Regions from separate parts of the Clostridium nitrophenolicum genome, predicted to be linked through region 1. Evidence: riboswitches for the same ligand, from Rfam matches in the RefSeq annotation. Region 1 holds a riboswitch; each other region holds the start of a gene.
What was found. Region 1 has a riboswitch for cobalamin ahead of ACZ5N4_RS01740 (energy-coupling factor ABC transporter permease). Riboswitches for the same ligand answer to the same signal wherever they lie in the genome.
Positions count from the first base shown of each region.

Region 2: linked by a shared signal. The riboswitch ahead of ACZ5N4_RS02975 (cobyric acid synthase) and the one ahead of ACZ5N4_RS01740 (energy-coupling factor ABC transporter permease) in region 1 are both predicted to bind cobalamin.
Region 3: linked by a shared signal. The riboswitch ahead of ACZ5N4_RS24660 (ABC transporter substrate-binding protein) and the one ahead of ACZ5N4_RS01740 (energy-coupling factor ABC transporter permease) in region 1 are both predicted to bind cobalamin.

Region 1 is NZ_AP042469.1:375,720-381,666, reverse strand. Features, by position in the region: gene ACZ5N4_RS01745 (carbon-nitrogen hydrolase family protein) at 88-1,014, shown strand; cobalamin riboswitch at 1,092-1,274, shown strand; gene ACZ5N4_RS01740 (energy-coupling factor ABC transporter permease) at 1,454-2,176, shown strand; gene ACZ5N4_RS01735 (energy-coupling factor ABC transporter substrate-binding protein) at 2,178-2,468, shown strand; gene ACZ5N4_RS01730 (hypothetical protein) at 2,876-3,253, opposite strand; gene ACZ5N4_RS01725 (Lrp/AsnC ligand binding domain-containing protein) at 3,607-4,086, shown strand; gene ACZ5N4_RS01720 (DUF378 domain-containing protein) at 4,191-4,412, shown strand; gene argH (argininosuccinate lyase) at 4,510-5,826, opposite strand; gene ACZ5N4_RS01710 (argininosuccinate synthase) at 5,829-5,947, opposite strand, start outside.
Region 2 is NZ_AP042469.1:654,077-660,023, forward strand. Features, by position in the region: gene ACZ5N4_RS02960 (sensor histidine kinase) at 1-1,614, opposite strand, end outside; gene ACZ5N4_RS02965 (energy-coupling factor transporter transmembrane component T family protein) at 1,988-2,785, shown strand; gene ACZ5N4_RS02970 (energy-coupling factor ABC transporter ATP-binding protein) at 2,790-3,515, shown strand; cobalamin riboswitch at 3,628-3,805, shown strand; gene ACZ5N4_RS02975 (cobyric acid synthase) at 4,008-5,537, shown strand; gene cbiB (adenosylcobinamide-phosphate synthase CbiB) at 5,575-5,947, shown strand, end outside.
Region 3 is NZ_AP042469.1:5,195,985-5,201,931, reverse strand. Features, by position in the region: gene ACZ5N4_RS24685 (NAD(P)/FAD-dependent oxidoreductase) at 1-140, shown strand, start outside; gene ACZ5N4_RS24680 (DUF1667 domain-containing protein) at 152-535, shown strand; gene ACZ5N4_RS24675 (DUF1836 domain-containing protein) at 664-1,239, shown strand; gene ACZ5N4_RS24670 (RusA family crossover junction endodeoxyribonuclease) at 1,309-1,938, opposite strand; gene tsaD (tRNA (adenosine(37)-N6)-threonylcarbamoyltransferase complex transferase subunit TsaD) at 2,112-3,137, shown strand; cobalamin riboswitch at 3,164-3,358, shown strand; gene ACZ5N4_RS24660 (ABC transporter substrate-binding protein) at 3,504-4,457, shown strand; gene ACZ5N4_RS24655 (FecCD family ABC transporter permease) at 4,478-5,530, shown strand; gene ACZ5N4_RS24650 (ABC transporter ATP-binding protein) at 5,530-5,947, shown strand, end outside.

The DNA of each region.
Region 1 (5,947 bases):
TATAAATTTTGTTTGTTGATACTTTAATTATACTATAATAGTATGAATTTATAATAAATGTTTACTAAGTTTAAAGGGGATGTTAATATGAAAAATGCTATCAAAATTGTGAGAGTTGCGGCAGTCCAAGCGGCTCCTGTTATTATGGATCTTGACGCTACTGTTGAAAAGACTTTAGCTTTAATCAAAGAAGCAGGAAAAAAAGGTGCAAACATAGTAGTTTTTCCTGAAGCATTCATTTCCGCTTATCCAAGAGGACTTTCCTTTGGATTTGTTGTCGGCAGCAGAACAATGGAAGGACGTAAAGATTGGCAGCGTTACTATGAAAATTCTGTATCAGTACCTAGTGATGTTACAGACATTCTCGGAAAAGCAGCCCAAGAAGCTGGAGTATATTTATCTATAGGAGTTATAGAAAAAGATGGTGAAGGACTAAATAATACTCTTTACTGCACAAACCTGTTCTTTGGACCTGATGGAAAACTTTTAGGGAAACATAGAAAACTTAAACCTACAGGCACAGAGCGCTGTATTTGGGGGGAAGGTGATGGAAGTACTCTCACAGTATTAGACACACCTTATGGCAAAATGGGTTCATTAATATGTTGGGAAAACTACATGCCATTAGCTCGTATGGCCTTATATTCTAAAGGCGTAACTATTTATATTGCTCCTACAGCAGATTCAAGAGAAGAATGGCAGTGTACTATGAGGCATATAGCCTTAGAAGGCAGATGTTTTGTAATCGGATGTAATCAATATGTTGAAAAAAACATGTATCCGACAGATCTAAACTACTATCATGAATTAGAGTCTCAGCCAGAAGTTATGTGCCCTGGCGGCAGCTGTATAGTTAATCCTTTTGGAAAATATGTAGTTGAGCCTGTTTATAATAGAGAAGAAATTTTAATTGCTGACTTAGAATTAGATGAAGTTGTACAAAGCAGAATAGATTTTGATGTAGTTGGTCATTACTCAAGACCAGATGTATTTGAACTTATTGTTCATGAATAACATACCTATTAAAACTATTTTAAGCTTGTCTTAAATAAACATTTATGTTAAAATTAGCAGGAAAGTAATTATTGTTAAAAATTTAATAAAATATAGGTGCAGTTAATACACTGCTTAATAGGGAAGTTGGGTGAAAATCCCTCACGGTCCCGCCACTGTAAGAGAGAAGTTCTTATAATAATGCCACTGGCGTAGTCTGGGAAGGCTTATAAGAATGATGATACTTGAGTCAGGAGACCTGCCTATATTGTTTGTTATTCTTTAACCTTACGTGGATATAAGGTGAATAATTGTTACTGAATGCTATAATTTAACTAAAAATAGTTAACATCTGTTGCTTTTTTAGGTTTTATTATTGATTTAGATAAGTTATTTAATCCCTTTAACGTAAGTTAAAGGGATTTTATTTATTTAAAAATTAATTAAGGGGGAATCATTAATGAAAAAAAGACTATTATTTATTTATGTATTGGCATTGGTGCTTTCAGTTCCATCAATAGCTTATGCAATGCACATTTCCGAAGGATTTTTACCTCCTAGCTGGTGCATATTCTATTTTATACTCTCTGCTCCATTTTTTATTTTAGGTATGAGAGACATAAGAAAAGCTACATTAAGAAACAAAGACATAAAAATGCTTCTTGGCCTTGTAGCTGCATATTCTTTTGTACTTTCAGCGATGAAGATTCCATCAGTTACAGGAAGCTGCTCTCATCCTACAGGTACCGGTTTTGGCGCAATTATTTTTGGTCCATTTGTGATGGCTGTTATTGGTGTATTAGTACTAACCTTTCAAGCTATATTCCTTGCCCATGGAGGTATCACAACCCTTGGTGCAAATACTTTTTCAATGGGTATAGCAGGTCCAATAGTATCTTATACAATATATAGGCTTCTAAAACATAAAAACAAAAAAATTGCAGTATTTTTAGCAGCTAGTATTGGTGATCTTGCTACATACTTTATAACATCAGTTCAGCTTGCACTTTCTTTTCCTGCTAAAGATGGCGGAGTGTTTATATCTTTTATAAAATTTGTTTCTATATTTGCAGTAACTCAGCTTCCACTAGCTATAGTTGAAGGAATAGTGACAGTTATGATATTTGAGTTTATAGAGAAACATTCAAAGAGCGAATTACTATCATTAAACGAGGTGATTTAATATGAAAAGGAAAAATCTATTACTTATTTCTTTTTGCATTATACTTATCGTAGGTTCTTTTATCATAGGCTCTAAAGGCGAGTTTGGAGGAGCTGATGATCAAATAGAAGGAGTAATTTCTGAAGTAAATAAAGAATATACGCCTTGGTTTAATCACATTTGGGAGCCACCATCTGGTGAAGTAGAAAGTTTTCTATTTGCATTTCAAGCTGCTGCAGGCGCAGGCTTTGTAGGATATTATATTGGTAGAAAGCGTAATATTAAAAATAATAATGTACAAGAAGTTAGCTAGCCTAGAAAAAAATATAGTGATTTTGTATTAAAAATACAAAATCACTATATTTAAATAAAAAAAAAGCCTACATGGGGGAGCATGCGGCTAAATAGGGGATATTGTTTAATGAAAAGCTTATTAACATCAATAAAACCCGGTGTCTCATTGATGCTTTTCGACTTCATTTACAATATTATAATAACATTAATTGCATAATCAGTCAATATATTTTCAAAAAATATTTTTTTCGACATTATATCAAACATCATTCGACATATCTCAACCTGAAATTATCTAGAATTCTTATTTCCTATAGAATTTAATACTTATATTCATTTAAAAGCATTCAACCAAGTGATTGGATGCACTATACTTATCTATATAAAAATAAAAAGTTCCTAGTAAATACTAGAAACTTCTTACAATTACTTCTTTTGATTATTTTTTGCTCTATTTGGTTTAGCTTTAGGCTTTATAACAACATTACTTTTACTATTTTTTGTATTTCTTGATCCTCTATTAGCTGTATTATATATAGCTCCACTTCTCAAATCTACAAACCATAAAAACAGTACTATGAATATCGCCGATTGAACATACTGCCATACAGTGCCATTTATATTATATTTAAAATATGCAGCTATCATAGTTGGTACAAAGAATGCCGCTATAGCTAATCCCAAAATCAGCCACTTATTTGGATGTAATTTTGATAACACATGGATTTTTAATTGATTATAAACTACTAAGAATATAATTACAAAAAATAAAATTTGAAAGATAACTTGTAACCATAATGGCATTTTATTTTCCCCCTTTGAATTAGTATATATTACTTCTATTATTATACACTTTTAAATTTATAGCAATACCTTTATAAATAGCTTGTTAAGTATTACTGTAATTTTTTCATAATTGCGTTATAATGATATTGAAATATTTTTATAGTATATTAAAATATTATTAAATGACTATACTAAATATTATACTTATCTTCAAATAAACATTAATATTAATAAAAGTATTTTTTTATTAATACAATAACATTTAGTTCATCAAATTAACAAAAATTTCTGTTATAATAAAATTACTTACTTTGTTAATATTATGCCAATTATTGAAAGCATGTTATACAATAAATGAGGAGTGGTAATAAATGAATTTAAAGGTTAATGGATTAGACGATTTGGATCTTCAAATTTTGGATATACTTATCAAGGACTCAAGAACACCATTTTTAGAAATAGCAAGACAATGCCATGTAAGTGGAGGAACTATTCATGTTAGAATGAAAAAAATGGAAGATATCGGTATCATAAAAGGCACAAAACTTATAGTGGATAATTCAAAGCTGGGTTACGATGTCTGCTGCTTCATTGGAATTTATCTCGACAAAGCTAGATCCTACAATTTTGTACTTGATCAATTGAAATTAGTAAGAGAAATTGTTGAGCTCCATTATACTACTGGCCAATACTCAATCTTTGTAAAGGTTATCTGTAAAAACATTACTGATCTTCAAAACTTGTTAATGAATAAAATTCAGTCAGTAGAAGGCATTCAGAGAACAGATACATTCATATCTTTAGTTCAATCAATTGATAGAAATATGGAACTTAATATATTAGATAAATAAATTATAATTTTAGGGAAATTTTTTCCCTTTTTTTATTCTTTACTTATATTTTTTAAAAATTTGCGAATACTATTGTTGTACAAAATTATAAAGGAGATGTGAATATGAGAACACTAGATGTTATTGCACTAATATTAGTTGTTATAGGTGCTATAAACTGGGGACTAATAGGATTCTTTCAGTTTAACTTAGTAGATTCATTATTCGGCACAATGTCTTCATTTAGCAGAATAGTATACGCACTTGTTGGCATAGCAGGATTATATGCTCTTTCATTTTTCGGAAGAGATAGAGACAGAACTAGAGATCCAGGAGAAGTTAAATAGTTATTTAAATTTAAAATATCTCTAAAAAGGAAAGAGGAAAGTCTTATAAAAGCCTTTCCTCTTTCTATATTTAATTTAATAAAAATTTGGGGCAATATTATTTGAGCTCCACTTTAATGCCTCTGTTTAAAGTATTGCCGTAGTCTATAAATTCATATACATCCTCATCAAATAATTCGCTGAATTTCTTTAGCTCCTCTAAGTATATATCCTCTATAGCTTTATTTTTTCCTTCACAATAAAGTACTATTTCCCCTATTACTTTATGTGCATCTCTAAAAGGCATTCCTTTATTTACAAGATAGTCTGCTGCTTCTGTAGCGTTAAGGAATCCTTTTTTAACTGCATTAAAAGTATTTTCTTTTTTAACTTTTAATGAGGAGAGCATACCTCTCATAATTTTTAAACAGCTTAATATCGTATCTAAGGAGTTAAAAAACTGTTCTTTATCTTCCTGCATATCCTTGTTATAGGCAAGGGGAATGCCTTTCATAGTGGTAAGCAGTGCTATGAGTGATCCGTATACTCTCCCGGTTTTACCTCTTATAAGCTCTGCAGCATCTGGATTTTTTTTCTGAGGCATAATGCTGCTTCCAGTTGAGAATTCATCATCTATTTCAATGAAGTCAAACTCTTTACTGCTCCACAAGATTAATTCTTCGCTTAAGCGACTTAAATGCATCATCATTATAGAAAAACAGGACAACAACTCTATAACATAATCTCTATCACTTACTCCATCTAAAAAATTATCTACTGACTTTTTAAAACCTAATTCTTTAGCAGTAAAACTTCTATCTATATTATGAGTTGTTCCAGCTAACGCACAGCATCCTAATGGACTTTCATCTAATATCTCAATGGCATTTAGTACTCTCTTTTTATCTCTCATAAGCATATTGTAATAAGCCATAATGTGATGCTTAAAAGTTACTACCTGCGCCCTTTGAAGATGAGTATATCCTGGCATTATACAGTTATTTTCTTGTCCTAGCTTTACTATTGTATCTTGAAGTGCTTCAATATTTTCAATCACTTCAAAAGCTTTTCCTTTTGCATACAGTCTTAAGTCTACTGCTACCTGATCATTTCTGCTTCTAGATGTATGCAGTTTCTTTCCAACCTGACCTATTCTTTGTATAAGATTCATTTCAACAAAACTATGAATATCTTCGTAGTCACCTTCTATTTCAAGGTTTCCATTTTCTATATCTGAAAGTATTGAATTTAATCCTTCTAATATGATTTTACATTCTTCCTCTGTTAAAATTCCACACTTAGTAAGCATCTTAACATGTGCAGTACTTCCTTGTATATCTTCATAATAAAGTGTTCTGTCAAAGCTTAGAGAACTGTTAAAGTCCTCCATAAGCTTATTTTCTGCCTTCTTAAATCTTCCACCCCAAAGCTTCATGATTAAACTTCCTTATTTTTTTCCATCATAGCTTTAATCTTTAGCGGAAGACCAAATAGATTTATAAAGCCTTCTGCATCTTTGTGACTATATGAACTTGCACCGAAGGAAGATATACTTT
Region 2 (5,947 bases), 280 kb from region 1:
TCCAGGTTCTGTGAATTTTACGGAATTGGATATGAGGTTTAAAATAATTCTTTCTATTTTATCGGGGTCACATGAAATAAGCTTCTCTTCTACATCAGTGTCAAAGATAAGTGTTATAGATTTATGTTCAGTATATTTAGCAACTGATAAGGTAATATCTTCTACTATACTTACAATGTTATAATTAGAAGGATGTATTTCAAAGTATCCAGAATCCATTTTAGTTATATCGATCAGGTTGTTAACAAGTCTCAGTAATCTAAAACAATTCTGTTTCATTGTAGTTAGATATATTACCGATTTTTCTTTTGAGAGGCTTATATTACTAGCCGGATTCAATATTTGCAGGGCACTTAAAATAACATTTAAAGGAGTTCTTAACTCGTGTGAAATATTTGCAAAGAATTCAGTTTTTATTTTGTCAAATTCTCTAGCTTCTCGAAGCAGCCTAGCATTCTCTTTAAATTTCTCCTGTAACTCTGCAGCTTTTTTATTTTGACTTATATCTTGAGCAACTACAAGGGATGCTACAGTTCCTTTATATGGGAAAAGGCCGCTAACTACCTGAACATCTATAATAGAGCCATCTTTTTTTATGAATTCTTCTTCAATTAACGGAGCAAATTGCTTATAAGCTTGTACAATATTAGTTCTTTCTCTAGCTAATTCATGAAAATCCTTACTAATAAAATCAAATATCTCTTTTCCTATAAGTTCAGTAGGAGAATCTAAACCTAACATTTTTGCAGTAGCGTTATTTGCAAAAACTACTTTGTTATCTATATGTAATAATATGCTTGCAGGAAGAAACTCTATAAGCTTCCTATAGTAGTTTTCGCTTTCTCTTAATAATTTTTCATCTAGCTTTTGCTTTGTTACATCACGAAAACTGTATAGCCTTCCGATTAGTATATTGTTCTTTATTAATGGGCTAGAAAAACTTTCAAATATCCTTCCGTCTCTTAGTTCAAGTAAAGTGAAAAATTTTCTTTTAGTGTTAAACACTTGTTTAATCTTATATTTTATATCTTCTGCGTTTTTAACTTTATTTATAACAAACTTAAGAATATTATTTTTACTTATAGGATTATCGTAGATTTCCATGATGTTTTTTATGTATTTATTGTAATTGATTACTTTTCCAGTTGGATCTAGTACTAAAATCCCTTCGGCAGTAGAATCAAATATAGCTTTTACTGTTTCTTTATTCTCATACAATTTATCTTCTGTATTTTCTAATTTTGTGCAATCCTCTGTTGAAAACATAACTCCATTAAAACCATCTACATTATTTAGAATATTAATTTTTATATTAAAATATTTAATCAGTAAATTTGTATTATCAGTATAGAAAAGAAATCGATCTAGAAATATTGTTTCCTTAGAAGAAAAAATATTCTTTAATCTGTTTGCTATAGAATTAAATAAATAGGAAAACTCATCAAAAAAGTTTTTTCCGATAATATCCTCACGATGAATACTAGTCATAGATTCTTGAGCGGAATTCCAAAGAATGATATCAAAGTTGTTATTTAAGACCACAATACCAACAGGGGTATTTTCTATAATATTTTCAAGCATATCGCTAGGATAACTTATATTATTGTTTTTCATAAAAGAGGAATAATATGAGTTAGACATTTCAACCTCCTTCTTAAGTAAAAATTCATATTGTTATATATTCTACATATATTCTACAAAATGATGTAAAATCCTTTCAAAATATTTAAGTTTAGGATATACTTAAATAAAAGCTTAATATGTTTTGTTATAAATTAATGATTTGAGTTTTATGCTGTTTTCAGACAATGCATAGATATTAGGTGAAGATATGGATCCGTGAAAATAAGTGTTTAATTATGATATATTTTTAACAGAAAAGTATTTTTTATTTTAATTATTTAGAAATTGTTGGTATAATAGTGATATTTAAGTAAGATTATTTTTTCACTTATATTTAAATACATAGAATGTGCAGGTGTGATTTATGGAAGAATGGCTTTTTAAAAAAGATAACTATGTACCACAAAATGATAAGGACAAGTTTATAGATAAAAGTATATTTTCTATACTTCATGTGTTATCCTTAATAAAGAGAAACTCTAAGATTAATAATGGTTTTATATATAATATTAATAGTGTTGTAAAGGTTTTATTTACAGTTTTAAATATAATATTTTTATCAATGTCAAAAAACTTTACATATATACTTTTAGTAGATGTATATTTTTTATTAATTTTAAGCTTATTAGATGTAGAAGACATAAAAAAGGTTTTATCTATAAGTTTAGTTGTTCCCTTATTTACGTTAGTAATGCTTGCACCTTCAATAATAATGGGAAATGTAAAAAATAGTATTTTATTAATCACAAAGGTAATTGGCACTATACTTATTGTTAATATCCTATCTTATACTACTAAATGGCATGATATAACAAAGGCACTAAAGCTTTTCTTTATACCAGATGTATTTATATTGGTTTTTGATATTACTATAAAATATATATACATTTTAGGTGAATTCTCATTAGAAATGTTTTATGCATTAAGGTTAAGATCTATTGGAAAAAATGATAATAAATATTCATCTGTAACAAGAATAATGGGTAATCTTTTTTTAAAGTCAAAAGAAATGGGCGATGAAATGTATTCAGCTATGGAATGTAGAGGGTTTACAGGAGAATATTCATCTTATACAAATTCAAAATTTGGTATCAAAGACTTGATATATGGCTCTGTCAATATGCTTGTTATATTGTTGTATTTTTATTTTGCTAGGATGTGATATTATGATTCAAATTAAAGATATTATCTTTAAATACAAAGATGCAGAAGTGTTAAAAAATATAAACGTAGATATTAAAGAAGGAGAATCAATTGCTTTAATAGGTCCAAATGGAAGTGGAAAATCAACTTTTTTGAAGTTATTAAATGGAATAATATTTGCGACAAAAGGAAAGTATTATTTTAACAGTGAAGAAATAGATAAAAAGAAAATGGAGAATAGTAATTTTAGTAAGCTTTTTCATAAAAAAGTTGGATTTGTATTTCAAAATTCTGATGCACAACTTTTTTGTTCAAATGTTTACGATGAAATAGCCTTTGGACCAAGACAAATGGGAATGGACGATAAGGAAGTAGACAGAAGAGTTTGTGACTGTTTGAGACTTCTTGATATTGAAGATCTAAAAGATAGAGAGCCATATAACTTAAGTGGTGGAGAGAAAAAAAGAGTTGCTATAGCTGCGGTACTTGCTTTAAATCCAGAAGTTTTAATTTTAGATGAACCTATGAATGCAATTGATCCAAAGGGAAAAAAGTTTTTGAGAGAGCTTATGATTAAACTAAATAACAGTGGAAAAACTATAATTTGTTCTACTCATGATTTTGAATATGTACAAGGTATCTTTAAGAGAGTGCTAGTGTTTGCCGAGGATCATAGTATTATAAGAGATGACAATTATGATATTGTAATTAATGATAATAGCTTTTTAATAGAAAATAACATAAAGTGAGAAAAAAGGCATTAGACATTGCTGAGGTTATTTTTATAAGTTATTATGGCTACATATTACAAATAGATATTATTGACATATATGTTGGGCTATAATAAACTAAGATTGAAAAATAAATATTACGAGTTTAGGTGCCTTTTAAAAGGTGAAAAGGGAATGCGGTTAAAGTCCGCAGCAGCCCCCGCTACTGTAATTGATGACGAACCTTCAGCATGCCACTCTTCATAAGAGGAAGGTGAAGGCGAGAATGATTCATGAGCCAGGAGACCTGCCTAGATGTGAGTAGTATAAGCTTTCGGAGGGAAAGTACTTTTAATATGATCACTTCCGGCTTAAGCCGGTTTTTTTATGTTAAAAGCAGCAAACTTTGGAAGTTTGCTGCTTAAATTTTTGAAAAAAATGATTATATGTAATTTGGTGTAAAAATGATTTAGCAATTAATGTATAATTGATAAAGCGGAATTTATATATACAAGAGGGGGATATATATTTATGGCAAAAATAATGATTCAAGGAACTGGATCTTCTGTAGGAAAAAGTATACTAGTGACGGCGTTATGCAGAATTTTTAAGCAGGATGGATATTCAGTTTGCCCGTTTAAAGCTCAAAATATGTCGTTAAATTCATACATAACTTTAGATGGCAAAGAAATGGGACGTGCTCAAGTACTACAAGCATATGCTGCAGGTCTTCAACCAGAAGCATATATGAATCCTATACTTTTGAAGCCTACATCAGATAAAAAGTGCCAAATCATAGTTAATGGTAAGGTTTACGGAAATAGCACAGCTATGGAATATCATAATATGAAACTAGAATTTAGAGATATGTTAAAAGATCATTTTGAAAGTATGGAACAAAAATTTGATATAATAGTAATGGAAGGCGCAGGAAGTCCTGCAGAAATAAATTTAAGAGACAGAGACATAGTAAACATGGGTATGGCGGAACTAGTTGATGCACCTGTAATTATAGCTGGTGATATAGATAAGGGAGGCGTTTTTGCATCACTTGCTGGTACAATGCTCTTATTTACTGAAGAAGAAAGAGCTAGAGTTAAGGGTACTATAATTAATAAATTTAGAGGAGATGTGGAGATATTAAAACCAGGTCTTACTATGCTAGAAGATATTATAAAAGTGACCTGTATGGGGGTAGTTCCACATTTTACCCTGGCATTGGAAGATGAAGATGGAGCAGTAGAATTTAATACTAAAATTACAGGTAATATTGATATCGCAGTAATTAAGTTGCCACATATTTCTAATTTTACTGACTTAGATGCTTTAAAAAGTGAGGAAGATGTTTCGGTAAGATTTGTAACTTCCGTAGAAGAACTAGGACATCCTGATCTTGTTATTATTCCAGGAAGCAAGAATACTATTGAAGATTTGCTTAAATTAAGAGCATGTGGATTGGAAAAAGCTATAAAGGATTATAGTAGAACTGGATTACTTATTGGTATATGTGGTGGTTATCAAATACTTGGAAAGGTTCTAAAGGATCCTTATGGTGTAGAAACAGATGTAAAAGAGACAGAAGGTATGGCAGTGCTAGATGTAGAAACTGTTTTTGAAGAAGAAAAAGTAACTACAAGAGTAAATGCTGAAAGTATGGAAAAGTTTAATGTGTATAAGAATGAGGAGTTAAAGGAAAATAGAAAACTAAATATTTATGGCTATGAAATTCATATGGGAATATGCAATTATGGTAAAAATGCAAAACCTTTATTTAAAATTATGGATAAAAACGGTGAAAAGGTTGAGCTTAATGATGGAGCTATAAATGAAGAAGGAAATATTATGGGAACTTATATACATGGAATCTTTGATGGAGTAGATTTTAGAGAATATATTCTAAATAAGATAAGGGTATCAAAAGGATTAGAGGTTAAAAAGTCAAGCACCTATGAAAGTCTTAGAGAAAAAGAGTTAGATAAGCTTGCTGACATTGTTAGGGAAAGCTTGGATATTAATAAAATCTACGAAGTAATGGGAATAAATAGTAATGGGAATAAATAAATTTTTGAGGTGAGAAATTTTGATTACATCTTTCCTTATGACCAATGTTTTAGACATATTGTTAGCCATGCTAATAGATTGGATAATTGGAGATCCTCATTGGTTTCCGCATCCAGTTATTTATATAGGCAAACTCATAGCTTATTTAGAAAAAAAGGGAAGAAAGCTGTGCAAAACTGATGCTGGCATTAAAGCTTTTGGAGGTCTTATCGTAGTAGTAGTTGCACTTATAAGCTTTATCATTCCATTTTTTATACTTGCCATAACAAAACATGTTTTATGGTTATATCATGTTTTAAATGTAATGATAATATGGACTACCCTTGCAGCTAAGTGTTTGAGCAGCGAAGCTAAAAATGTGTACTATGCATTAAAGAACAATGATTTAGAAGATGCTAGAATAAAACTTT
Region 3 (5,947 bases), 950 kb from region 1:
ATTTTGATGACACTAGAGAGATGCATATAAAGAAAAGAATACTTACTCCAGGAGAAATGGAAACAGTGAAGCTTTCTAAGGATGTAATAAATAAATACCCTGAATGCAGAAAAATTATTATTAAAGTAGAAAAGGAGTAGTGAATATATCTATGAGAGATTTAATATGTATCGGTTGTCCTATAGGTTGCCAGCTTCAAGTTAAATTAGATGGAAAAGAAGTTGTTGAAGTTACAGGAAATACATGCAAAAGAGGCGAAGATTATGCTAAGAAGGAATGTACTAATCCTACAAGAATTGTAACCTCTTCAGTTTATGTCGAAGGCGGAGAAATAGGGGTAGTTCCTGTGAAGACTGAAACAGATATACCAAAGGAAAAAATATTTGATTGCATAAAAGCTTTGAAAGGAATAGTGGTTAAAGCACCTATAAATATTGGAGATGTAATAGTTGAGAATATATTGGGTACAGGTGTTAATATAGTTGCTACTAGAAAAGTAGATGAGGCTTTAAAAAAAATTAACAAAATAGCTTAGTGTTTAAAAGAGCTGATACACGTATAGTTTGTATCAGCTCTTTTATAATTGTATTGTATAGCTATATAATATAAGATTATAATATATAAAGAAAAGCTTATACATAAATATGGAAAGAGGATGTTAAGATGGATGAAGAAAAAATATCGAGGCTATTAGATGAAATATGTTCATTTGAACAGTTGAAGTATTCTAATATACCGGATATAGATTTATATATGGATCAAGTGACTACATTTATAGATGAAAAACTTTCTTATTTAAAGAGAAATGAAAAAGAAGTAACTTTAACTAAGACTATGATAAATAACTATACTAAGGCTGGTATTTTAATGCCTCCTAAAAAAAAGAAATATTCTAGACAGCATATGGTATTAATAATTCTTACATATCATCTAAAACAGATACTATCAATAAATGATATACAAACCCTTTTTTCACCTTTGGTAGATATGATAAAGTCGGAAGAAGATTGTGATGGTAATTTACTGAGCATATATAACGAGTTTTTAGATATAGAGAAAAAGGAAGTTGAAGATTTTAAAAGTACTTTTGATAATATGTTTACTGAGGAAGAAAAACTAGTAGATTGCAATGATAAGGATATAAACAAGCTGATTGTAACTGTATTATCTTTGGTTATTAAATCAACTATACAAAAAAGAATGGCAGAAAAGATAATAGATGAATTTTTTAAAGAATAGGAGTTTCTAAGTAGAAATTTAACTTAGAAATCCTATTAGATTTTACATATAAGATTATAATAATAGGAGCTAGAACAAGTTCTTAAAACAGCTTTTACATATTAATGTTTTACCTTTGTTAGCGGTAATGCAGTCAGATTTTTTTATAATTTTATTACATATTTCACAGTGAAATATATTATCGTCTGAATTAGATTTACAAGCCTTTGAAGATGAAGGCAATTTTAGTTTTTTGTTTGATGGAGGAGAGTACTCTATTGGATTGTCCTTATTTTCTTTAGGATTTATTTTATAATCAATAGAATAACTGCTTTCTCCAAAAAGTTCTAACTCAAATCTAGGATTTTCTCTATCATAAAATTCTTCTATTATAATTCTCCTTATTTGAGCATCATTTATAATTAGCCCACTTTTTTCAATACCGTCAAAAATACTTTTTGTAATATTATTAGTATCAGGATGTCTCTTTTCACTTTTATAATATACTTTTAATATTGCTATTAAAGATTCAGAGAGTACAACATTAGGATTCTGAGCTCTAGTAGCATAGGCTATTTCCTCCTCATAAAGAGCATATCTATCATGATATTTTCCAGAGTTAAATGGAAGTATAGCTCTTCCGTTTACATTAAAAAGCTTAAAGTTTGACTTAGATATTGGAGAACCTTTTACTATAACCTTTGCATAATTTTGCTTCATAACTTACTCCTTCTATAGGGGTACTAGACCGAAAGTTAACTTTCTAGTTAGTTTCTCTATGTAGTTTCGCTTTACTAATAATTATATCATATACATATAACGTTGATTATAATTTTTGTATAAAGTATAATAATTGTTGGAATTTGTAATAACTAAAAAGTGAGGTAAATTCAATGAGTGAAGATATAAAGATACTTGCTATAGAGACCAGCTGTGATGAAACTTCGGCAGCAGTAGTGGTTAACGGTAGAGAAGTTTTATCAAATATAATATCATCTCAGATAGATATACATACTAAATTTGGAGGAGTTGTGCCAGAAGTAGCTTCACGAAAGCACGTAGAGGCTATAGGATTTGTTGTTCAAGAGGCACTTGACAAGGCAGGAGTTACTTTAGATGAGATAGACGCTATTGGCGTAACTTATGGTCCAGGACTTGTAGGGGCGCTTTTAGTAGGATTACAATATGCTAAGGGATTAGCTTATGCATTAAAGAAACCTTTAATAGGTGTTAATCATATAGAGGGGCACATAAGTGCAAACTTTATTCAATATAAAGAATTGAAGCCACCTTTTGTTTGTCTAGTAGTATCTGGAGGTCATACTTTTATAGTATATATGAAGGATTATGGTGAGTTTGAAGTACTAGGGCAAACAAGGGATGATGCTGCAGGGGAAGCTTATGATAAAGTTGCTAGAGCTATTGGACTTGGATATCCTGGAGGTCCTAAAATTGATAAGCTATCCAAAGAAGGAAATCCACAGGCTATAAAGTTTCCAAGAGCTAATTTTCATGATGATAAATCTTTAGATTTTTCATTTAGTGGTGTTAAATCTGCTGTATTAAATTACTTAAACCAGATGGAGATGAAAAAAGAAGAGATAAATAAGGCAGATGTAGCTGCATCTTTTCAAAAAGCAGTAGTAGATTTTTTAGTTGATAATGCTATGAAAGCTTGTAAATTAAAAAAGGTGAATAAAATAGCAGTAGCTGGTGGTGTTGCTGCAAATAGTTGTCTTAGAGAAACCTTAATTAGTGCAGGAAGAAAGGATAATATAGATGTATTATTCCCAGAATTTGTACTTTGTACAGATAATGCAGCTATGATAGGAAGTGCGGCTTATTTTGAATATATGAAGGGAAATGTAGCACCATTGACTTTAAATGCAATACCAAACTTAAAGTTAGGTGAAAGATAGGCTAATAAGTGGTATACTTATATTAAAGTTAATAATGAATTTTAGGTACTTGTTATATGCTAAAAGCATTAAATAAGTTTAAAAGGGAAATGAGTGAAAATCTCATACGGTCCCGCCACTGTAATGAGGAGTGTATCGACATTTATGTCACTTGGTAACAGGGAAGGCGTCAATACATGATGAATCAGAGTCAGGAGACCTGCCTAAAACTTTTAAGCACTAATAGGCTTACGCGGATAGGCTGGTAGTAGTGGGTATTTTTTTACTTACAAAACCGTTATCTGCTTGATAATGGTTTTTTATTTTGGTGAAAAATTTAGTTTTACCTAGACACTTGAATTCAATAAAAAATAGGAGGGACATAAAATGTCAAATTTAAAGAAAAACTGTTTACTATTAGCTCTCTTTATACTAATTTTCTCTTTAGTTGGTTGTAATAACAAAGATAATTCATTAACTTCAAAAGAAAATAAGGAACAGAATGAAATTGTAAGTAATACAACTTATCCACTTAAAATAAAGGACTCATTTAATAGAGAGGTAACTATAGAAAAAGAGCCTACAAAAATTATATCAATAGCACCTAATATTACAGAAACCATTTATGCACTTGATAAGCAAAAGCTACTTATCGGAAGAACTGACTTTTGTACATATCCAAAAGAGGTAAGTAAGATTCAATCTATAGGAAGCTTAATGGATCCCAATATAGAAAAAATTGCGGAATTAAAACCTGATTTAGTTATAGCTTCTAATCCCATTACAAAAGAAGACTTAAAAAAACTAGAAGAGATTAATATAAAAGTTCTTGTATTATCGGGAAGCGAAAGTTTTGAAGGTACCTATGATATTATAAAAAACACTGGTAAAGTACTTAATGCAAATCAAAAGGCAGCTGATATTGTTTTAGGAATGAAACAAAAGATAAAAGATGTACAAGAAAAAGTTAAAGGTAAAAATACCCCTTCAGTATATTATGTAGTAGGTTTTGGAAAAGGCGGAGACTTTACCGCTGGTAAAGATACTTTCATAGGAAAAATGATTGAAATGGCAGGAGGGAAAAATGCAGCAGCTGATACAAATGGTTGGAAATATAGCGTTGAAAAACTTATAGAAAAAAATCCTGAAATACTTATATGCTCAAATAAATTTGACTCAAAAGAAGGAATTAAAAATACTGAGGGCTATAAGGAGTTAGATGTAGTAAAAAAGAATAAACTTTTTGAAATAGATGAAGATATTATTAACAGACAAGGTCCAAGATTGGCAGATGGTTTAGAAGCATTGGCAAAAATAATCCACCCTGAAGCCTTTAAATAATAAATGGAAGGAACTTATTTATGAATTTTACTCAAAACAAAAAACACTTTAAGTTAATGTTTTGCGTTTTTATAATTATTTTATTTTTAATTATTATTACAGCAACTACTTTAGGTTCTGCTGATATACCGATTAAAGAGAGCCTATGCATTATTTTAAATAAAGTACCTATAATTAATAAGTTTATATCATTAGCTGGAATACCAGAGAACCATAGATTGATTATATTAAAGATAAGATTACCTAGAATAATGTTAGCAGCTCTTGTAGGTATGGGATTATCTACAGTTGGACTATCTTTTCAAGCTATATTTAAAAATCCAATGGCAGACCCATATGTACTTGGTATATCCTCTGGAGCTGCTGTTGGAGCTGCTATTGGATTTGTATTAGGTTTTGAATCATCCTTTTTAGGGTCATCTGCTATTACTATAACAGCATTCTTAGGTTCAATTTTAACAACTGTCTTAGTATATAATATAGCAAGAGTTAAAAATAAAATTCCTACAAATACATTGCTTTTGGCTGGTATATCTATGAATTTTTTGTTATCCTCATTACTTTCTATAATTATGGTATTTAATAGACAGGAAGTTGAAAGAATTGTATTTTGGACTATGGGGAGTGTTAGTTCTGCAAGCTACACTCAGATTCTAGTGTTATTACCATTTTTATTTATTGGTATACTTATAATACTGTCCTTTTCAAAGGACTTAAATATAATTCTTACAGGCGATGAAACTGCAAAGAGTTTAGGAATAGAGGTTGAAACAATAAAGAAAATACTACTAATTAGTTCTTCTATGATTGTTGCTGCATGTGTATCTGTAAGCGGAATCATAGGATTTGTAGGATTAATTATTCCTCATATAGTAAGAATGCTTCTAGGCCCAGACCACAGATCATTACTACCGTTCTCTGTTGTCGCCGGTGCTGCGTTTATGGTTATATCAGATACATTCGCAAGAACATTGGCATCTCCTGCTGAAATTCCAGTAGGAGCTATAACGGCTACGTTTGGTGCTCCTTACTTTATATATCTTTTAATTAAAAATAAAAAGAAGGTGTTATAATGGATGCTGCTAATTTTCCAGTAGTTAAAGTAAAGAATTTATGCTGCAGCTTTGGAGAAAAAGAAATATTGCATAATATCAATATAGATTTCTCCAAAGGTGGTTTTTACAGTATTATAGGATCTAATGGTTCTGGCAAGACTACATTATTAAAGAACATAGCTTCATCATTAGCTCCTAATAAGAATACAGTTTTTATAGAAGGTATGGATGTATTAAATTTTAAAAATAAAGCTCTAGCTAAAAAGCTTTCTGTAGTACCTCAAAATACTAGTTTGGATTTTGACTTCTCTGTTTTAGATATTGTTTTAATGGGAAGAAATCCTTACATATCCAGGTTTCAAGATGAATCAAAAGAAGATTATAACATAGCTAAAGAGGCTATGAAAATGACAAGTACTTGGGAGCTTAAAGATA